Regions from separate parts of the Paenibacillus uliginis N3/975 genome, predicted to be linked through region 4. Evidence: riboswitches for the same ligand, from Rfam matches in the RefSeq annotation. Region 4 holds a riboswitch; each other region holds the start of a gene.
The links. A riboswitch is a leader RNA that binds a small molecule or an ion and turns the genes downstream of it on or off. The one in region 4 is predicted to bind thiamine pyrophosphate.

Region 1 (5,309 bases), 2.2 Mb from region 4:
ATCCCTTTGGCTAATCCTGCGGTAATCGCGGCGGAGAACGTACATCCCGTACCATGTGTATGTACAGTGTGCACCCGTTCGCCGGTCAATTCTGTAAAGACCGTGCCATCATAGACCAGGTCAACAACCTGCCCGCTTCCGCAGTTCGCCCCATCCTCGCTATTTTCGTTGTACTCAAAATTTTCACGGGTGTCACTACTCCAGCCGACCTGCCCATCCTCGCCCTCATCATGCCCGCCCTTGATCACAACGATCTTCGGCCCTAGATCGCGGATACGCCTTGCGGCTTCCCGGCGGTCCCCCATGGATCGGATGCTCATCCCGGATAACACTTCGGCTTCCGGGATATTAGGAGTAACGACGAGCGCCAAGGGCAACAAATCCTCCTTGAGTGCCTGCACCGCTTCTGTCCGCAGCAGCTCGGCGCCACCTTTGGCGATCATCACCGGATCGACAACAACCTTTTCCCAACCAAATTTCCGGATCTGTTCTGCCACGATGCGGATAATATCTGCACTAAACAACATGCCAGTCTTCAAAGCATCTACCCCAAGGTCTGACCCTACAACTTCGATCTGCTCTGCCGACGCTTCCGGAGGTAGTGGATATACCCCATGGACACCCAGTGTATTCTGTACCGTTATCGCAGTAATAGCCGACATGCCATATACACCAAGCTCCTGAAACGTCTTGAGGTCCGCCTGAATTCCGGCTCCGCCGCCGCTGTCCGAGCCAGCAATCGTCAACGCTCTGGGAACGCGAGTGCTCGTCATCGTCTATCACCTGCAGCGGCTGCACTCAATTCCCGAATAACGGAGCGTCCCTCCAATGAGCCCGGGTGCAGCTTGGCGAGCTCATCCAGAAACGCAACCTGGAAGCTTCCGGGTCCGAGATCAGACGTACGTTCCGCTGCCCGTGAGGCAGCCGCACCATAAAAGGCGAGGCCTGTAGTACCTGCCAGCATCAGGTCCGGTTCAACTGCAGCAAAAGCACCCAGCACCGAGGTCAGCAGACAGCCTGCTCCGGTCACCTTGGTGAGCAACACGTCTCCACCGCTTATGATCCGGACTAACGCTCCATCCGTAATGACATCCTTTTGTCCGGTAATCGCGACGATCGTATTCAGCTCTCGTACGGCCCGTATCGCCAGGTCCACATTCCCACCGCCTGCGCTGTCTCCAGCATCCACGCCTTTGATCTCCCGTTCCTCTCCCACAAGATGGGCGATTTCAGCCGCATTGCCCCGCACGAGTGAAATCTTGACCTCGCTAAGGATTCGCAGAGCCGACTCCGTCCGAAACGTTGTGGCTCCCGCGCCCACCGGGTCCAGTAGAACCGGGACGCCATGGGCATTCGCCGATTGCCCGGCGATGATCATGGCGTCCACCAATTCACGGGACAATGTTCCAATGTTCAGCACCAGCGCACCTGCGATCTTCGCCATGTCAGCGACTTCATCAGGAGAATAAGCCATCACAGGCGATGCGCCCAACGCATAAAGACCATTCGCCGTAAAATTGGTCACCACCACATTCGTCATGTTATGTACGAGCGGTTTGTTTGTTCGCACCTTTTCAAGGAGAGCAGAAAGCTCTTGATCCAGCATACTCATATTGATCAGCCTCTCTTATCATTATAGAATCGCAAAAATATCACAAGTCCGCAGCCTACACCTGCAATGGCCACTCTTCCTGCCGGTAAGCCATGTCCCAGAACATATACTCCAGCTGGCAGCTGAGCATGAAATGTTCAGCCATGCGCTCACGCTCGGCAGCCGTTGCTTCTTGCGCCCACGTATCCACACGACTGCGGAAATTGGCTGCTGCATCTTCGGCCCGATTCCCGTAAAAATATATCCACTCATAGAACGGATGGCTCTCATCCGGCTGAACCTCATCCAGCAGCTTCCGGCCGATCTCTAAGTACGTCCAAGGACAAGGCAGCAGCACGGCCATGATCTCACCAAGGCTACCTTCGTGTGCAACCGTCAGCATGTGATGGATATAATGATGTGCGGATGGAGCGAGCGGGTACCCCTGCATTTCTTCATAAGTTACTCCTGCAACAGCACAGAAATTTTGATGCGGGTGAACTTCGCTGTGGAGTATAAAAGAAATCTGTTCATTAAAATCTGCAATCTCATCCCGTGTTCTACATTTAGAGATCGCGATCCCGTAAATCCGCATATAGGCATTCAAATACTCATAGTCCTGTTTGATATAGTGAATTAACTGTTCCTTGGACAAATTCCCGTCTGCAATACCTCTCACAAAGGGATGCTCATAAATGGCCTGAAAAATGCCGTCCGCCTTCTGACGGAGCTCTTGCGTAAAACTCACTTTTCCCCACCTCCAAATAATTGAAGAGCAGGAAGTCCCGTAAGACAGCACCCTCGGAACAACGCAAAAAAAAGCCGCCCCGAAAGCTGGAGCGGCTTCATCTATATGCCTATGAGTGTGAACGAACACATCGCATTTAAGACCTTATAACCGACTCCACTTTCCTACGCTAGTATGAACTAGATCAGGTTCAAAGGGTCCAAGATATCCTCTTGTCTCAGCCGCTAACGGCTCCCCTAGTGGACTTCCTATTCTATTGAGTAATACTGTACAAAGGTTTACTAGATCTGTCAAACATCGTTATTAGAAAAATGAATACGGACTATCGAAGCTGCTTTATCTTTTTCAAAAATATGTACAATTCGCTTTAAGCTCATTTATGGGAATGAGTCCGGTTCTCTATCGTAACCACTGGATGGTACGGTTCGTCTTTCGGAAGCATAGTCAACAGGAATGGAACCAGCAGAGCCATACTTACTGCAAATATAATATAAGGAACAGTAGGGCCATATGTATCAAACACAAAGCCACCCAATGCAGGTCCTATGATCATCCCAAGATTTGAGCCAATGGAATATTTGCCAAAGGCATCCCCAATATGTTCTTCTGGAATCCTCTTAAAAAACATGGCATCGAGAGAAAGATTAAACGTTGAACAGGAAATGATAAAAATTGTCCAAAGTAAAGCAAAAATGCTTAGACTAGAAGAAAATACAATTGTCGAAATGGTTATGAAGGATATAACTACTGATAAAGTAGTAGCCTTACGATAACCTATACGATCTCCAAGTTTGCCCAAAAAGGAACCTGAAAAAGATGAGACAAGCATTGGCAACAAAAAAGTAATGGCAATTTCTTTAATGTCTGCATCAAATCCAGCTTGTAGATAGGGTATTAATAGAGCAAAAATCATACTGGATAACAAACAGAAAAGCACATTAACAAACCAGATTTTTCGCTTTTCTGGAGATAAAACAAGTTTAGGTATATAAGTCATACGTTGCTGCTCAGATGCTCTGGATATGACCAAAGAGTAAACAAATGCCAATGCGGCAACTGCTCCACAAGCCGTAAATAATACTGTCCATCCGTTCAGCAGCTCATATCTGTTTAGAATAAAAAAACATAATCCAACGCCAATAAGACCGCCGAAATTTCGGTTACTGCTAAAGCTTCCTAATTTTTGTGCAAAACCACTTTTTGTATCTGTGATCATTCCGTACAGGGATATTGTAAGCAAAATACCTGCTACACCATGTATCACTCTGGCGAGGAGCAGAATCGATAATTCAGTCGCAACGGCATAGACAAAGTACGCTATGAAAAAACACAATAAAGAACTTATAAATATGGAGCGCCGACTGTATTTATCTGAGACCTTACCAAGAATAAGTCTCATGATCAATTGAAACATTGAGAACACAGAAATTAAGATAGTGAGTTGAAACGTAGTAAATCCCAGCTCTTTTGTATACACAGGCAATAAAACGTCAAGAAAAATGATTGGTAAAGAAATCATAATAATAGGAATCTTTAATTTCTTATAATCCATGACAACACCTCTCTATTTTTTCTGCTACCATCCTCCTGCAGAAGCTCGATACACTTCCCGATCCAGGACGCCCGTAAGTTTATTAATTAATCCTAATCAAAAAAGCAAAAAATGTAAATGCTTGTTAATTATGTTTGTGTGTATAAGCAAAATATGAATCTTAATTCATTGACCATAATGTTCTCAGTGGTAAATACGGGAGCTTATGTTCTTATTTTTCTGAAGCGGTTGTAAAAATGGGACTATGACAAAAAGAGACGAATGAAGGACAACAGATTTTCTCTGACGCCGTAAAGAAGTGATTTTATGATGGCCGAATTGTTAGTACAAGCTCAGCAACACCACGATCAGGAGGCATCGCCAACAAGAAAAGGCTGGCCAATTTATATTGGTCAGCCTTTTCTTATTTTTCAATAGGTTTAACTTCAATTTGATTAACAACGAATTCATTCTTAGCACTATCGAATTTATATGTGACATTGAACTCACACACATATGTGGGGGATACGCCAACAGATCCCGAGATATTTAATTTTATTTTTTGATTCTCCAATGCATAAATAACTATACCGCCGAAACCAAGCTCATCTTGATTGTAATCTGGCGCTGGATCAAAACCATAATCGAACTTATATTCTTTTCCTTGCGTTTTAACAGTAATTGCTAAAGTATCATCCTTATTTTTAGCAACATGTGATTCAATTTGACTGGCAACAATGCCCTCATAACTTTGTACTTTAATTTCGGATAAATCCTGGGCATTAACTACATGGATATCAAAGTTATCTAAGCCTGTCCCTCTGCCAGTCTGAATGATAATTACAGCTTCTTCCTTCCCGTCACCTGTAACATCCGTATAGAACACCTGCGGTTCAGTTCCCGTATCACCAGGGTATTTCCAATCAAAGTCTCTTTGACTTCCATTAATATTTAAGGTTACCCCTTTAACTCCATTCTTCGTTTCCTTAGTAGCATAAAGTTTTACTTCTTCATTTTTTGAAGCCTTAATCAATTTTGCATCAGTCTCTTGCTCAGGCTGCGTTGTTACCTGTTTATTGGGAGATTCGCCTGACCCTTGCGTAACCGTTGCTAGCTTATCTGTACCACATCCCGAAAGCAAAACTGCACTCAACAACAACAATGTACCAATTTCTTTTTTCAATTTCCTTGTGCCCCTTTCATTGTGCCTAGCAGAAATTATATCAAGGTAAATAAGAAGATGAATTACAAAATAATAACAATATTTAGTGATATAGTTAAATATATGTTAACAAACCTCAGGCATCACTTCAAACAATACGCCAAGCCCAATTCACAACTAGAAATGAGATTCATACTCCTACTCATATCAAACATATCTACAAGATCATGCCAACATCATAAAAACACATGACATACAGAGTATAATAAAACTGCTA
Region 2 (5,309 bases), 1.6 Mb from region 4:
ATCAGCTCGGCAAATACCGGACGTATATGAATGGTTCCCTGGTCCTCAATCGGTTCAATGGTGCTGCAGTTATTGCAAAACATGATTGTCCTCCTCGGCAAGCTCACTCACTATCTATACTTCTTATCGGCATATAGCTTACAAAATCTTTGCAATTTTTAACATTTTTATGATGAAACTGTAGGTGAAGATTGGGCATAAAATTGCCAGTTTCTCCCATTCTCCTTAGCTGCATACATCGCAGAATCAGCTCGTCCGATCAACTCCTGATCATTCGCGGCATGATCAGGATATACCGCGAGTCCAATGCTAGCCCCCGTCTGGATCTCGACTCCCTCCAGCTCATAGGGCTTACTCAAGTGCGCGCTAATCTGGTCAGCTAGTTCCGCCAGTTCTCTATCGTCCACGGCAGGATAGACCATAACGGTAAATTCGTCCCCGCCCAGACGGGAAACAATCATTCGTTCACTGTCCAAGGAACACAGTCTTCGTGCTACCATTTGGATAAGCAGATCACCGGTCCGGTGACCGTAGCTGTCATTCACGGATTTAAACTGGTTCAGGTCCATATACAGCAGACCCAGCCTACTCCCCTTTTGGTCAGCATCCTCAATGCCCTCCATCAGACGGGCATTGAAATAACGACGGTTGTACAAGCCTGTGAGATCGTCATGATGGGCGAGATACTCACTTTGCTTCAAGCTGACGTGCAGACGCTCCATCAGCCGGTCATTTTCCAATTGGATGAGCACCTGACGAACCAGAATAAACAATACGCTAAGCGACAAGCCTGTAAACAGTCCGCTCCATCCCTCGAATCGCTCCGTGATCAAATAAAAAAGCCACCCGAGAACACCGTACGGCAGCAGATACTTTACCAAAAACGTCCCAAATGCAGGCTGCTTGTCCTTCACGATGTCCTTTTCCCGCATTCCAGAAACCGAACGTACGCCCGCCATTCCGATAAGGAACACAGCCGTTGTCCAGAGCAGGTCCAAATAAGGGTTCGGAACAGCCCCCACCAAATCGACAGTAACTAAATAAAATAGGTTCCCGATTACAAAAGCCAAGCCACCAAAACAAAGATACACTGCAACCATTGCCTGAACTTGCTTGGCATTAGCATACAAGACAAGTGTGAAAAATATCAGTATAATGCCGCACACTGGATACATCAGGTTTACCCAGAGCGAGGTCCCTTCTCCTTCTAGGAGGTAACCCTGCAGTTGAGGCTTCAAGAGATATTCCCAACTTACCGTAATAAAGACGATAAATATAATAACGATATCAAACATAAACCGCAGACCTCTAAGCAGTCCTTGTTCGTATCCGAACAAATAGACTAGCCCTGTGGTAAACAACACCATCTCCATGGTCCAGAGCCAATCCGCGGTGCTCAGTTCAGCCAGATATTCTCCCTTGGTCCATATCGGATATGCCCATACGAACTGGGCTAATCCTTCGCAGATCAGTCCCAGCATGACCAACAGCCAAAAAATCCGCAGCGATCCCATATGCCGCAAGGCAGCTAAAGCGAGGTATCCTGAAGCGGCGAGCGGCGCGATAACTGTCAGGACCCTCTGAACAGCCTCGGCTTCCGGAACCCAAAGCACAACCATAAATTGAACAAACAAATATATAACCGCCAGCCTCAGCGGTGCCATTCGTGCTATATTCCAGTTCATAAGCGTTCCCCCTGTAAAAGGTTAGCTTGTGTAGACATGATGTATGTAGTAGGCCTAAAGAATTATGGCATTTATCTATTGTAATGATACTTTTTACCCACCAAGAAGTAAAGAATAGAACGCAAAAGTGTAAGATTTGAACCTACCTGTGGAAGATCTTCTCCCTTATAAAATTCGTCTATCCCTACTTGACAACTAGGAATTAAATGCTATGATTCTTTTAATTTCTTAAACTTTCATATATAAGGAGTGCTTGGAAAATGACACGAAGACGACTGGATCATGTGGGTATTGTGGTGCGGGACCTGGATAAGACGCTTGCATTTTATACGGAGGTTGTCGGACTTGAGCTGAAAGGACGACTGACACATACGAACGGAGTCATAGAGCTGGCATTCCTCGGCTTTCACGGTGAGGACGAGACCGAAGTCGAGCTTATTCAAGGATACAGTGACTCCCTTCCCGCAGAGGGGACTGTCCATCACTTTGCGGTGAGTACAGATAACATTGAAGAAGAATACGCCCGGGTAAAGTCTCTGAATGTACCGCATTTAGATGAAGAAATCGTTACTCTGCCGAACGGACACCGTTACTTCTTTATTCATGGGCCCGAAGGGGAGAACATTGAATTTTTCCAGCGCTGAGGATATCCATAGCTTCCAGTCCTTACTGGACAGATGTTGAACGCCGGACTATAATACACGTAGTTAATCATAAATTATGTGAACAACTTCATAAGAACCGGGGTGCTGGAATTGGCCGGCTGAGATTGTATACCTTAACATACTGACCCTTATACCTGATCTGGGTAATGCCAGCGTAGGAATGTGTATTTAGTGGTCTCTTTATACCGCTATCAACCTTTGCGCTCGTATGCGTCCCGAATATCGGGACGCTTTTTTTGTGATTAGGTAAGTAGAAGTAAGTGTTCAGAAGGAGAGAGAACATGGTACGGAATAAAAGATGGATGTCCTTGGTGATAATCTGCGCGGTGCTGCTTGTCGTTGCCGGATGCGGAAACAAAGAAAAGCCGAACAACGAAGGGGCCAGTGATTCGAACAAACCTGCTGCTGAGCTGCGGGACGTTCAGGTTATGCTGGACTGGTCGGCAAACACGAACCATACAGGGCTTTACGCTGCAAAAGATCTTGGATATTACGAGGAGGAAGGGCTCAACGTCAAGATTGTACAGCCGGGTGCTGGCGGCAGTGATGCTCTGGTCGCCTCAGGCAAGGCTGACTTCGGTGTCAGCTACCAGGAAAGTGTCACTCTCGCGAGAACTCAAGGCGTGCCACTCGTTTCGATCGCAGCTGTGATCCAGCATAATACGTCCGGGTTTGCCGCTCCGGTTGACCGGAATATTAAAAAAGCAGCCGATTTTGAAGGCAAATCTTACGGCGGTTGGGGTTCCCCTGTAGAAGAGGCTGTGATGAAATCGATCATGGAGAAGGATAACGCCGACGTAAGCAAGGTAAAAATGATTAATATGGGAGATGCGGATTATTTCACTGCCGTGAAGCGCGATATTGATTTTGCCTGGATCTTTTACGCTTGGACAGGTATTGAAGCCGAGCTGCGTGAAGAGAAACTGGACATGATTTATGTGAAAGACTATTCAGAAGCGCTGGACTATTATACCCCTGTACTGGTAACGAGCGAGAAAATGATCAATGAAGATCCGGAACTGGTCAAAGCGTTCATGCGCGCTACAGCTAAAGGCTATGACTACGCCATTAAACAGCCGGAAGAAGCAGCTGCTCTCCTCTCCAAGGCAGTACCCGAGCTGGACAAAGATCTGGTGCTGGCTAGCCAGAAATGGCTTAGCCCGCTCTATCAAGACGATGCTCCTCGCTGGGGAGAACAGAAAGAAAGCGTATGGAAGGGTTATGCTGATTGGATGTTTGAACGTAAACTGCTGGATAAGCCACTCGAGGCAGGCAGCGCGTTCACGAATGATTTTTTACCGGATAGCCCATAAATCGCAGAACAATAGATCCGATATAACGAAAGGATGGAATGGACCATGGCAAGTACACTGCTCAGCATTCAAGTGATTCCCAAGACGCCCGACGGTCGGGACAGCATACCTTATGTAGACGTAGCTATCAAAGTCATTCAGGAATCAGGTGTCAAATATCAGGTGAACGCGCTGGAAACGACACTGGAAGGAGAACTGCCAGAGCTGCTGAAGATTGTGAATGATATGCACGAGGCACTTTTCCAGGCGGGCTGCCCGAGCGTCATATCCCAAGTGAAAATCGCGCAAAATCCTGAAGGAATCAGCATGGACCGGCTGACTGAGAAATATCGTCCATGAGGATTTGGTGGAATCGTCTATGGCCGCCCTTTGTGGCGGTCCTCTTCTTTTTAACAGTGTGGCAGTTGGCTGTCTCCTTGTTCCATGTGGAAGACTGGATCCTACCACCGCCTTCGGACATCGTCAGGGAAGCCGCTGCTGGAGCCGAAGATCTGCTCGGACATACACTTGCCACCCTGCAGCTGACACTAGTTGGCTTCGCCATCGGAACGGCTGTCGGTCTGGTCATCGCGCTGCTTCTCCATCTGGTCCCTTGGATGAAAACCGCACTGTACCCGCTTCTCGTCGTAAGCCAAAATGTGCCGACAATTGCGCTGGCTCCACTGCTCATGATCTGGTTCGGGTTTGGAATCTTACCAAAGGTTATTGTCATTACACTCGTGTGCTTCTTTCCGGTCGCCGTCTCAGCCATGGATGGTCTTGCTCGTACTGACCGGACGATGATGAATTACATGGAGATGGCTGGTGCAAGCAAATGGCAGACGTTCAGCAAGCTGGAGCTGCCTCATGCTCTCCCCTCCATCTTCTCTGGCGTCCGGATTGCGGCTACATATTCGGTCATGGGTGCGGTGATTGGGGAGTGGATCGGCTCGGACAAAGGAATCGGATATTTCATGATGCTGCAGAAATCCGCGTACCGTACGGACCGCGTATTTGTCGCTATTTTTATCATTGTCTTGTTAAGCCTGCTCATGGTTGCGCTCATAACTCTGCTGGAGCGACGGCTCATCCGCTGGAATCCGAAGCAGGAAAAGTCATCATGATACCAATCTACAATAAGGGAGGTGTTTTCGGGTGAAGACAGATCTGAACCCTGCGTACCAACAACACGAGATGGATCATCCGGACAACTCGGAACAGATCTCCTCTCCTGCGTTGGAAGCACGTGGTATCTATAAGTCATTCCGGGATCGTAAAAAGGAAGTTCAGGTACTGGATGGTCTTTCACTAGCCGTACAACCTGGACAATTCGTCTCCATCATCGGACCGTCCGGCAGCGGGAAGAGCACGCTGTTTCACATTATAGGCGGGCTAACTGCACCGGACGCCGGTAACATCTGGATGAACGGCGTAGATGTAACTGGGCAAAAGGGCTTGATCGCCTATATGCCACAGCAACCTGCCCTCTTCCCATGGCGCACAGTCGAGGACAACGTGCTCCTTCCACGTGAACTCGCCGGCATGTCCAGGGTTCAAGCACTGGAGGAAACGCGCCTCTGGATTGAACGGGCGGGACTTACCGGATTTGAGAAAGCTTATCCGCACACGCTATCCGGCGGCATGCAGCAGCGGACCGCTTTTCTGCG
Region 3 (5,309 bases), 1.1 Mb from region 4:
TGCCTTTCTCCTCATCAATAAGTAAATGAATATACCGCTTCCGATTACACCCACGGTTAAGCTGATCGGAATTTCATAGGGATAAATGATAATTCGGCCGATGATGTCGCAGAAGAGAACAAATGCGGCCCCGAGCAGTGCGGTATGCGAAAGGCTTTTTTTCAAATGATCCCCCAAGTAAAGACTCACGATGTTTGGTACAATCAACCCCAGGAAAGGTATCATACCTACAGTCAGAACTACTGAAGCTGTCACCAGAGCCACAATGATCAAACCGATGTTCACAACTCTCCGGTAACGAAGTCCCAGATTTGTTGCGAACTCCTCTCCCATGCCCGCCACTGTAAACTTATTAGCGAACAAGTAAGCCAGAATGACCAGAGGAACACTTATGTACATCAGCTCGTACTGCCCCTTAATGATCATGGAGAAGTCACCCTGCAGCCAAGCAGACATGTTCTGAATAAGATCATATTTATAGGCGAAAAATGTAGCGATCGAGCTAATAATATTCCCGAACATCAATCCAACCAACGGGATAAATACGGCATCCTTGAATTTGATCTTGTCGAGGATCTTCATAAAGATCATCGTACCTGCAAATGCAAACAGGAATGCAACCAGCATTTTGATCAGAGGACCCGTGGTTGAGAACACCAGCATCGCTACCAGAATACCCAGCCTTGCGGAATCCATAGTCCCTGCCGTTGTTGGAGATACGAATTTGTTCCTGCTGAGCTGCTGCATGATCAAGCCGCAAATACTCATACTGACTCCCGCCAGAATTAGACTGACAAGCCTCGGTATACGACTGACTAGCATAATATGCTGTTGTTGTTCCGTCATTCGGAACAGGTCAAGCGGTGAAATGTCCTTTACTCCTATGAATAAGGAAATAATGGATAACACCACTACTGCTGCGATCAAGTATCTTTTATTCATAGCTCTTCCTTCTATGCGGGATGCAGTTCCGGTATGATCCGGCTGGATGTCGACATCACTCTCAATGAGATTGATTATCATTTGCGATCTAAAGTGAATTATATCATCACATTCTCAACCCGACAAGTATAATTGAGAATCAAACTCAATTATATTTTAAATTATTTGCACATTTGTTCATCATTTGTTCATAATGTTAAATTTTTTTCATGATAAGATCACTTGTTTAAATCGCTTGGTTCAATTATTTGTTTGAACTTCAAAAAAAGTGATTAATAAAATCTTGACAAAACATTCTGTATTATACTAAGATACTTACGTATCAATCATTTCTTACAAAACGTAAGTTAATGAACGTTGTGAGAACTCTATATGATTGATCCGAGTATTTAGAAACCAAGATGCATAATCACAGGTATATCAAGGAAATGCTTATATCAGGTGGAAATGCAAAAATGATAATTTTAGGAGGATTTTATTTTATGTCAACAGATTTCAGCACTGCCCTTAAGAATCGCCGCTCCCACTATGCAATCAGCAAAGATTCCGTTATTTCGGATGAGCGTATCCAGGAAATCGTAAATGAAGCTGTAAAACATACTCCGTCTTCTTTTAACTCCCAAAGTGCCCGTGTGGTTGTACTTTTAGGAGAACAACACGATAAGCTGTGGAACATGACAGAAGGTATTCTTAAAGAAGTTGTAGGCGGAAGTGAGGAGCAGTTTGCACCTACCGCTCAAAAAATGGCTGCTTTCCGTGGTGGTTACGGCACTGTTCTCTTCTTTGAAGACAGTAGCGTTATTTCACACCTGCAAGAAAACTTTGCTCTTTATGCGGATAACTTCCCAATCTGGTCTCAGCAGTCTTCAGGAATGCTTCAGTTCGTAGTATGGACAGCACTTGAAGCAGAAGGTCTTGGTGCTTCCTTGCAGCACTATAACCCACTGATTGATGAGAAAGTAAGAAACGAATGGAACCTGCCTGAAAGCTGGAAGCTTATAGCTCAAATGCCTTTCGGCAAACCTACAGCCGAGCCTAGCGAGAAAGAATTCCAACCTCTTGAAGATCGCGTAAAGCTGTTTAAATAAGTAACTTAGTCAAGAAAGCACCGATTATAGTCGGTGCTTTCTTTCATTATTTATAGTATCTTATACATATTGATATATCCTGGTCACGGCGAGTACAATATCGCTATAACGATTTTATCTTCAATTCATTGAAGTTCGCTTCACTCAACTTACTGACTCATTTTCAAGCTGAACTAGGGGTGCCTCGTGCTGAGAGACGAATTGTTCGTCAACCCTTACTACCCGATCTAGGTCATACTAGCGTGGGGAAGTGGAGCTTTATGTTTATTTTGCTATAAGCATAAAACTGCACTCCTTCACAGGGTGCAGTCTTTTTATATCTTATTAGGAGGTTATTATGTATGAGTAATCCAGCATGCGGGACCAGCAGGATCGTAGGCTGCCGTTTCTCTGTATTTCCGATGACAGACAGGTTCGTTCAGGTCATTACAGAAGCATTGGCGTCCGTAAACACGGACAAAGTATGGATGTATACCGATGATTTATGTACTTGCATTAGAGGCAGAGCTGAACATGTATTTGACGTAACCCGTGCGATATTCGCGCATTCAGCGGCCACTGGCGTACATACCGTATTTAATGGAACATTCTCCATTGGATGTCCAGGCGACAGCAAAGGTGATGTGTATATGTCTGAAGATGATACACGTATGAACGAAAGCCTTGCGGGTTCCGCTAATATTGAAACTGCCTGTCATTTCTCGCTCTATCCACTCGGCACAGAAAATTATATGGACATCATATACCAAGAGGTTGAGCGAGCAAAATCAAAAGGGACTTTAACACAAGGCATCCACTATGCCAGCCGACTGGACGGCACAGTATCAAGGGTGTTCGACACGCTCGAAGATGCCTTTATGCATGCAATTCAAACTGACCGAAGCCATCTGGTTATGACAGCTGTAGTATCGGCCAATAGCCCTTCACCAAAAGAAATCTAGCACATGATACTATCACACAAAACAAAGATGAGCTCGGCCTGATTGCAGGCCGAGCCTTGTTTCTTTTGTTCTGCTTAGTTGCTTATACCCATGCAGCAAGGATGATAACCAGCAGAATGAAAAGAACCAAAACCACGCCTACTGTACTACCGAAATATCCTCCACCGCAAACATCACCCATGTTGATCCCTCCTGAGTTTAAGTTTCGTGTGATCTAATCACAATATTAGTGTATTGAGATGGGAGCGATTCAGTAACGGCAAGAGCCCCTTACCTGTGTTTATTCTTCATACCCGATTAAATGAGGTCCTCCATAAGGCTCCAGTAGTCTTGGCACCAATTCGATTAACGCTTCCCGATCATCGTAAAGATACAGCCTTTCGAGCGCATCCTCCAAATCCGCTGCGATGCTGGAATTAAATGCCGACACCAAACGGTATAATGTCTTTCCTTCACCTGTCCAATGTTGATTTGCTCTAAGAATAAACTCGCAAAGCAGCGTGGTCAGTTTTTGAGCGATAAACCACATTTCTACACGTTTGTCTGAGCCTTTTAAATCCATCATAAATTCGGTTACAGCATAACGCGCTACATCTATATCAAAGGAAGTATAGGGCAACGGGCCATAATCCAGATCGTTTTGGGCTTCTTCCCGAATCTTCTCCCCTTCCGGGCGGGAATGAATTACTCTCCCTTCTGCAAGTATCCGCTGCAGAGTTGGATTTCCGGCCATTACACCCGCATCAAACTGCTCCCGGTATCCTGACGTTGTCAGGAAGAACAGTTCCACGACCCAGCCGAATGATTCAATCGTTTTTCGATTGAAGTCTTCCACACTGTCATCTATAAGCACAATATCGAGATCAGATTGCTCGTTGTGCTCTCCTCTGCCTGCACTTCCTCCTAATACAGCTATCAAGCAATTCGGATAGTCCCGAGATATCAGTTGTTTGGCTGCCTCAAACGGCTCAGTTTTCACGATACGTTCCCCCATTGTTTGATAAATATCTCCTCAGCCGAGAAAAACGGGCTCAAATTATTAAATTCAGCTAAAACCCCAAAGGTACCTTAAACATATGGTAAATAGACGAATACACTTTACACCGAATAAAGGAAGAATTGGGGGACTCAAGAGCATGAACTATATCAACATGCTATCCAAATTAGGAATGGGAAGCGCTCATCCGGGAGGATTTGAAGCGACCCTAAGGTTGTTTCGGAAAGAACCAATTCCTCAAGGCAGCCGTATTTTAGAAGTAGGCTGTGGGACCGGTAGAACTGCATGTCACCTGACCGAGCAAGGATATAGCGTTACCGCTGTTGATCTGCATGAGAACATGCTGAATAAAGCCCGAATGCGTGCTGAAGCCATGGGTCTGGATATTAACTTCCTTCAGGCTGATGTGTGCTCTTTACCATTTGAGGATGAGCAGTTTAATTACGTGATTGCAGAGTCAGTCACGGTATTCACCAATGCAACCGAATCGTTATCCGAGTACTGCCGGGTATTAACCAAGGGAGGCACGCTGTACGACCGTGAATTGCTGATGGACAAACCGATGCCGTCTGAAAAGCAGAAAGAACTAGAACAATTTTTTGGCATCCCTCGTCTCATGAATCGTGAAGAATGGCGCAGTCATCTCATGGAGAGTGGATTTTCCTTTGAGGAAGCTTTGGAATACAACCACTTTACAGATCAAATGAAACAGGAACAAACCAGACACCTGGATACGCTTGAACGCCGGGATGAAGGCGCACTGTTTGATCTGTCCCTATGGGAAACATTATTTCAACATGACCGGATGATATTGGACAATACGGATTTTTTGGCTTCCGCCTTGTTCAAAGCTGTAAAGTGATAATTTGATGTTCATATCCGAGGGGGAAATCATGGTAAGCCCACCTTTTTTCCCCTCTGTCCTTTACTAGATAGACTATTTGAACTATTTTTCATTATTTAAAATCCATACAATGTAATTCGTTATATCTACTTATGTCGAACAATGTTATAATCGTGGTAAATATATCCTATGCTTAAAGGAGGAACTCTTTCTCATGTCGTGGTTCAACAAGCTACCGATCTCCAGTAAAATAACAGCTGCTTGTTATGCGATAGCTGTTCTATTTGCAGTTCCAATGCTGCTAACCCTAATCGTTCTCGGCAAAACCGTAATAGGAATTCTGCTTGTAGCAATACTTTCCCTTCTTACATACCCGCTCTCACAGATAATACAGAAAACGCTTACAGGATCTTTCGCTGATATTTCAAATGTTTCATCCAAAATTGCCAAAGGCGATTTCACTTTTAAAGTGGAAGAAATCGGAGGCATGTCAGATC
Region 4 (5,309 bases):
TATATGTTTCACGTATAAATAATTTAATATTTCTCGATGAAACGCTCTCCATCCTTATGTAGGATGCCGAAGGCGTTTCTTCTTGGTTGGTATGCTATTGAATCTATGTATGGCGGATACTAAGATAGATGGAACGTAGGGAATTTTAGCACTGGAACAATCAAGGTCTGAAGGAGAGAACGGATGAGAATAATGGGGGAGTTAACAGGGAAAACAGCGCTCGTAACAGGGGCTTCCAGCGGCTTCGGACTTCTGATATGTCTGGAATTGGCGGGACAGGGATACCAGGTGGCGGCGGGAATGAGAAGGCCGGAAGGCTCGGACAGACTGCTCAGCTTAGCAAGGGAAGCAGGATTGGAATCACGGATTCATGTGGTCACGCTGGATATATGCGAGCCGGAATTGGTAAAGAACGCTGTACTTGAAATTGAGAAGTTATGGGGGCGTTTGGATCTTCTTGTGAACAATGCGGGTGAGGCCGTTGGCGGATTTGTAGAAGAGGTGCCGCTTGAAGCATGGAGGAAACAGATGGATGTGAATTTCTTCGGAACCGTATCTGTGACACAAGCCGCCCTCCCGCTCATACGCAGAACAGGAAAAGGCAGAATCATTTTTATGAGTAGTATTAGCGGAGTAGTCGGATTTCCGGGTTACGGACCATATGCCTCCTCAAAGTTCGCTGTAGAAGGATTTGGTGAATGCCTCTCACTGGAGCTTCAGCCGTTAGGAATCGATGTGGTGCTGATCGAACCCGGTGCGTATGGTACAGCCATATGGAGTAAAGGGTTTAGTGATATTAGCGCACAAGAGGGATCTCCCTATAGGGCTATGCTGGATGATGTGCTGAATTTCTCAAAAGCAACCGCCAAAAGCAGCGGCGACCCACGAGAGGTGGCCCATCTGGTAGGGGAAATCGCACGGATGAAATCTCCCCGATTCAGATATCGGCTGCCGAAGGGCACCCGTATGACCGTTACAGCCAAGCTGCTGCTGCCTTACCGGATGTTCCAGCGCATCGTGTTGAAGACGCTAAGCAGGAAGCGCTGAAATTCAGGAGCTCTTGGCAGACGGTTCGTGGAGCAGGCCGAGCAGTTCTCCCATCTTGACTTTGTCGCCAAGCTTTAGATCACCGCGAGGCGTGAAGGTTCCGTTCTCCGTCAGCAGGACGACGGTAGAGCCGAATTCAAAGTAGGCAAGGTCATCGCCGTTGCTCCATTCATTCGTCTTCTCGTCGGTATAACGAATACTGCTGACATTCATAGCGCCAACCTTAACAACGGCCACTTCGCCGTGTTCATGCCTGATATATGTAATGAGTCTTTCGTTGCGGCTGAGTACATTTCGGATATTGGTGAGCGCAAAATCGTTCACCGGATACACCTTGCCCCGGAGATGTTCGCTTTCCGCTTTCTTACCGGTTACCGGGGAATGAATCCGGTGGTAGTCGGTAGGACTCAAGTAAAGCACGAATACATAGCCATTAAGATAGTTCCCCATCCGTGGAGAATGGTTCAGCAGTTCGTCGACGGTATAATCCTGGCCCTTTACGTTCAAAATGGTTCCCGCTTTGACGGGGCCCATGCCTGTGATAAGGGCGTCAACAGGACTGGTCATGGCGCCCGCTGTTTCATCGATTGCGCGCATGCCCATTTTTAGACGGCGGGAAAAAAACTCATTCAGCGAACGGTATTCATGTATTTCTTTTTCAGCCTCATGGGCGGGAATTTTGTATATTCGAATAAACGTTGGTATGAGATAACGGCTCCATCTGCTGTGGGAAAAGCTACCCATGATGCGGGATACCCACTTTCGGGAGGACAGTTCTGTCATTAGCCTCAGTAATTGTTTAGCCATGTAATTCTCCTTTGTGCTTGCATTAACAAATAGCGTTTTTGGATATATGCGCACTCTGCATTATATTGACATAGAATAAGGGCTAAATCAATAAAAAGGGGATTTTGAAAAAAAGGGGCTTGCAAATTCAGGAAGGACTGGTGTATTTTAAAGTCAGCTTAAAACCGAATATGGAATACGGGGGCTTGAGTGAATCAGGCTGAGACTGCAGATGTTGATCCCGCTGCTGACCGTTAATCTGAACTGGGTAATGCCAGCGTAGAGAATATCCGACCCTGATAGGGCCTATTTTCCGTCTGCGCATATTTTCCAGACGGTTTTTTGTCGTGTTTGTTAATTCAATTTGGGGTAAGAGAGGAGAAGCTGTGATGCAATCTGGTGTTGAAGCAAAAAAGAATGGAAATGTTAGAAGGGGACTGCGGCTTAGTGATATTCTTGTTACGGTTCTGGTCTCGCTTGTTCTAGGTGTGGTATACCATTTCTGGGGTTCGGTATACAGCTTGTTTAAGCCGTTATTTTTTGAGGCGGATGAGATGTTGTACGGCATGTGGTTTGCAGCAGCTCCGCTTGCTTTTCTGTTGATTCGAAAGCCAGGGGTAGCATTAATTGCAGAGCTTGCAGCAGCGCATGTTGAAGTGCTGTTCGGAAGCGGCTGGGGATTGAATCTGCTTCTGTACGGTATCATACAGGGTCTGGGAGCGGAACTGGTATTTGCCGCCTTCCGTTACCGGAAACATGCTGCCTGGACTGTTGCTCTGGCTGGTGCAGCGTCTGCAATCGGTTCGATGGTGATGGATTTCTATTTGGCTTATACAGACAATTATGTGTGGTGGATGTTTGTTGCCAAGTACAGCATGCGTGTTGCAAGCGGTGCGTTGATTGCAGGACTTCTGATGTTCGCTTTGGCCAAAGCATTGGAGCGGACAGGTGTAACCTCACTGCTTCGACCTGCTTCAGCCAAAGATTATGAAGCTCTAGATGATCCGCGCCATGTGTGAGAACCCAGGTGATCAGCATTCAGCGAGTGCCGGCGAAGGAATGGTACCATTCTCGCTGTATGTGGAAGGATTGCGGCTGAAATTTGCGGGTGAAGATCGGCTGGTGTTTAAAGATCTGTCTTTTGCTGCCCAAAAAGGGGAAAAGGTGCTTCTGCTCGGACCGAGCGGATGCGGTAAATCCACATTGCTTCAGGTACTCAGCGGGATGATACCCCATGCGATAGAGGTGCCGATGAAATGCTCGGATCAACGGATTCCGTCTTCTTGGGCGTATGTGTTTCAAGATCCGGACACCCAGTTTTGCATGCCGTATGTAGATGAAGAACTGGCCTTTGTGCTCGAAAATCTTTCTGTGCCACAGGAAGAGATGACTGGCCGGATGCAAGAAGTATTAAGTTCCGTTGGCTTGCGCTTAGAAAATTTACATATTCCGATCAGCCATCTCTCTCAGGGGATGAAACAACGCCTTGCTCTCGCATCGGCGCTGCTCCTTCAACCGGAGGTGCTGTTTCTGGATGAGCCTTCAGCGTTGCTGGATCCGGAAGGCCGGGAACAGATTTGGGAAGCTGTGAAGTCCGTTTCAGATGGACGGACGCTCATTATTGTAGAACACCGGATTGAAGAAATGGCAGCTTATGTAGACCGGGTGGTGCTATTTGGCCCGGATGGCGTGATTCTGGGCCAGGGAAGTCCCGAGGTCGTGTTTACCGTATTTAAGAAAGAGCTAACGGAATACGGGATCTGGTATCCGGGCGTATGGGATGACTATGCCGGATCTCCGGCCGGGACGGAAACCTTCCGACCGTTAACTTCGGTAACGGTAAGGACAGAGGAGCTATGTGAAGATTTAGACGCAGAGGGTGTGTGTGGTGTCAGCGCTGCCCATGTAACAGAGTTATCCACAAATTCGGGTAGCAGCAATATTAGCCGAATTAATCGATGGCATGGTGGTGAGCAGGAAGAACTTCACTCAGGGGGCGTGAATCAAGACCCGGTACTTGAACTGAGTGATTTCACGGTGCTCCGTAAAGGGCAGCCGGTTGTGGCAGTTGATAAAGCAACGGTTTATCCGGGCGAATTCGCAGCCGTCATCGGGCCGAATGGAGCAGGTAAAAGCTCGCTGCTGCTCGGTCTGATGGGACTGCTTAGGGCGGAAGGGGAATACCGTCTTGGTGGAGATATTGTCCCGCCAGGGAAAAAGAGAAAGGAACGAAAACTCCGGCAAGGAATGCTGGGACGAATCGGCTTTGTATTCCAAAATCCAGAGCTTCAATTCGTCACAGAACGAGTCCTGGATGAAGTGGCCTATTCTCTGCTTGTGGACGGAATACCGCTGGAAGAGGCAGAAATGGCTGCGCGTGAATCCCTGAAGCGATTCGGGCTTAGCCGGCTGGAGCAGCGTCATCCATATCAGCTGTCGACTGGTCAAAAGAGAAGGTTAAGCGTAGCAACCGCAATGGCACGAGAACCAGAGATGCTGCTGCTGGATGAGCCAACGTTTGGACAGGATGCGCGGAATACGTTCTCCATATTGGAGATGTGTGAAGAATTGCGCCAGGCAGGTACAGCTATTCTGATGGTAACCCATGAGATGCAAATTGCCCAAAATGCGGCAACTCATATATGGGAAGTCCAGGAGGGGAAGATTATTTCGCAGCAGGCTTCTTCCAGATTGACGGCCAGTCCCATAGGTGAAAACAGAGCTGCTGATGAGAGTTCGGGGGAACGGAGCTTGATGCTATCGGGGGTGAGTCGATGAATTTCTGGAAGCCGAATCGGCTGACTTGGCTGCATCGTGCGAATCCTGTTGTTAAGCTTGGGGTGCTGATGGGACTATTCTTAATGACCGTGTTGACGCATGATATTGATTTTGTTATGTATCAAGCTGTTATTTTTACCGTGTGTCTGTTGGTCTTAAGTGGCATAAAGCCTTGGAAAATGCTTCTGTTCTTCCTTCCGTTTGCGATCGCGTTTCTATCTTCATCTTCCTCGATGATGCTGTTTGGTCGGGGCGAGAATATATGGTGGGAATGGGGATTGTTCCGTGTGTCGGAAGAAAGCTTCTATCGGGGGCTGCATCTTGGGTTTAAAGGAATCACGTTTGCGGCTGAGGGTCTTCTATTCGTCACAACAACATCCTCAGTAGATCTGTTTTACGGATTGATGCAGAAGCTGAAACTTGCTCCCAAATATGCTTACAGCTTCATGGCTTCCATTCGGCTGCTGCCGATGGTGTGGGAGGAATATTTGGCCCGCCGTCAGGCACTTCAGATTCGTGGATTGCGGCCGATTCGAGGAGTTAGGGGCGTGGTGCACAGAGCCGGTATGTACGCTGTTCCGCTACTTGCCCAGAGCATCCGAAGGGCCCACCGGGTGGCGGCTGCCATGGAGGCCAAGAAGTTTAACGGGGAGGCCGGTAAACATAGAACCTACTATTATGTGTCCCGGTTCACCGTG

Region 1: it holds a riboswitch for thiamine pyrophosphate, as region 4 does, so the genes downstream of both, tenA (thiaminase II) here and B9N86_RS04080 (ECF transporter S component) in region 4, are expected to answer to the same signal.
Region 2: it holds a riboswitch for thiamine pyrophosphate, as region 4 does, so the genes downstream of both, B9N86_RS26625 (ABC transporter substrate-binding protein) here and B9N86_RS04080 (ECF transporter S component) in region 4, are expected to answer to the same signal.
Region 3: it holds a riboswitch for thiamine pyrophosphate, as region 4 does, so the genes downstream of both, B9N86_RS09265 (YkoF family thiamine/hydroxymethylpyrimidine-binding protein) here and B9N86_RS04080 (ECF transporter S component) in region 4, are expected to answer to the same signal.

What each region holds. Positions count from the first base shown of each region.
Region 1 is NZ_LT840184.1:5,137,683-5,142,991, forward strand. Features, by position in the region: gene thiD (bifunctional hydroxymethylpyrimidine kinase/phosphomethylpyrimidine kinase) at 1-773, opposite strand, end outside; gene thiM (hydroxyethylthiazole kinase) at 770-1,612, opposite strand; gene tenA (thiaminase II) at 1,668-2,339, opposite strand; TPP riboswitch at 2,484-2,587, opposite strand; gene B9N86_RS24080 (MFS transporter) at 2,713-3,891, opposite strand; gene B9N86_RS24085 (hypothetical protein) at 4,295-5,053, opposite strand.
Region 2 is NZ_LT840184.1:5,702,190-5,707,498, forward strand. Features, by position in the region: gene B9N86_RS26610 (EAL domain-containing protein) at 1-83, opposite strand, end outside; gene B9N86_RS26615 (GGDEF domain-containing protein) at 168-1,685, opposite strand; gene B9N86_RS26620 (VOC family protein) at 1,946-2,329, shown strand; TPP riboswitch at 2,418-2,528, shown strand; gene B9N86_RS26625 (ABC transporter substrate-binding protein) at 2,632-3,663, shown strand; gene B9N86_RS26630 (MTH1187 family thiamine-binding protein) at 3,709-4,002, shown strand; gene B9N86_RS26635 (ABC transporter permease) at 3,999-4,766, shown strand; gene B9N86_RS26640 (ABC transporter ATP-binding protein) at 4,837-5,309, shown strand, end outside.
Region 3 is NZ_LT840184.1:1,958,971-1,964,279, reverse strand. Features, by position in the region: gene B9N86_RS09275 (ABC transporter permease) at 1-942, opposite strand, end outside; gene B9N86_RS09270 (nitroreductase family protein) at 1,425-2,030, shown strand; TPP riboswitch at 2,196-2,296, shown strand; gene B9N86_RS09265 (YkoF family thiamine/hydroxymethylpyrimidine-binding protein) at 2,372-2,971, shown strand; gene B9N86_RS09260 (YjcZ family sporulation protein) at 3,054-3,152, opposite strand; gene B9N86_RS09255 (nucleotidyltransferase domain-containing protein) at 3,252-3,950, opposite strand; gene B9N86_RS09250 (class I SAM-dependent methyltransferase) at 4,108-4,830, shown strand; gene B9N86_RS09245 (methyl-accepting chemotaxis protein) at 5,027-5,309, shown strand, end outside.
Region 4 is NZ_LT840184.1:875,369-880,677, forward strand. Features, by position in the region: gene B9N86_RS04070 (SDR family oxidoreductase) at 184-1,047, shown strand; gene asd (archaetidylserine decarboxylase) at 1,051-1,854, opposite strand; TPP riboswitch at 2,022-2,136, shown strand; gene B9N86_RS04080 (ECF transporter S component) at 2,223-2,852, shown strand; gene B9N86_RS04085 (ABC transporter ATP-binding protein) at 2,893-4,611, shown strand; gene B9N86_RS04090 (energy-coupling factor transporter transmembrane component T family protein) at 4,608-5,309, shown strand, end outside.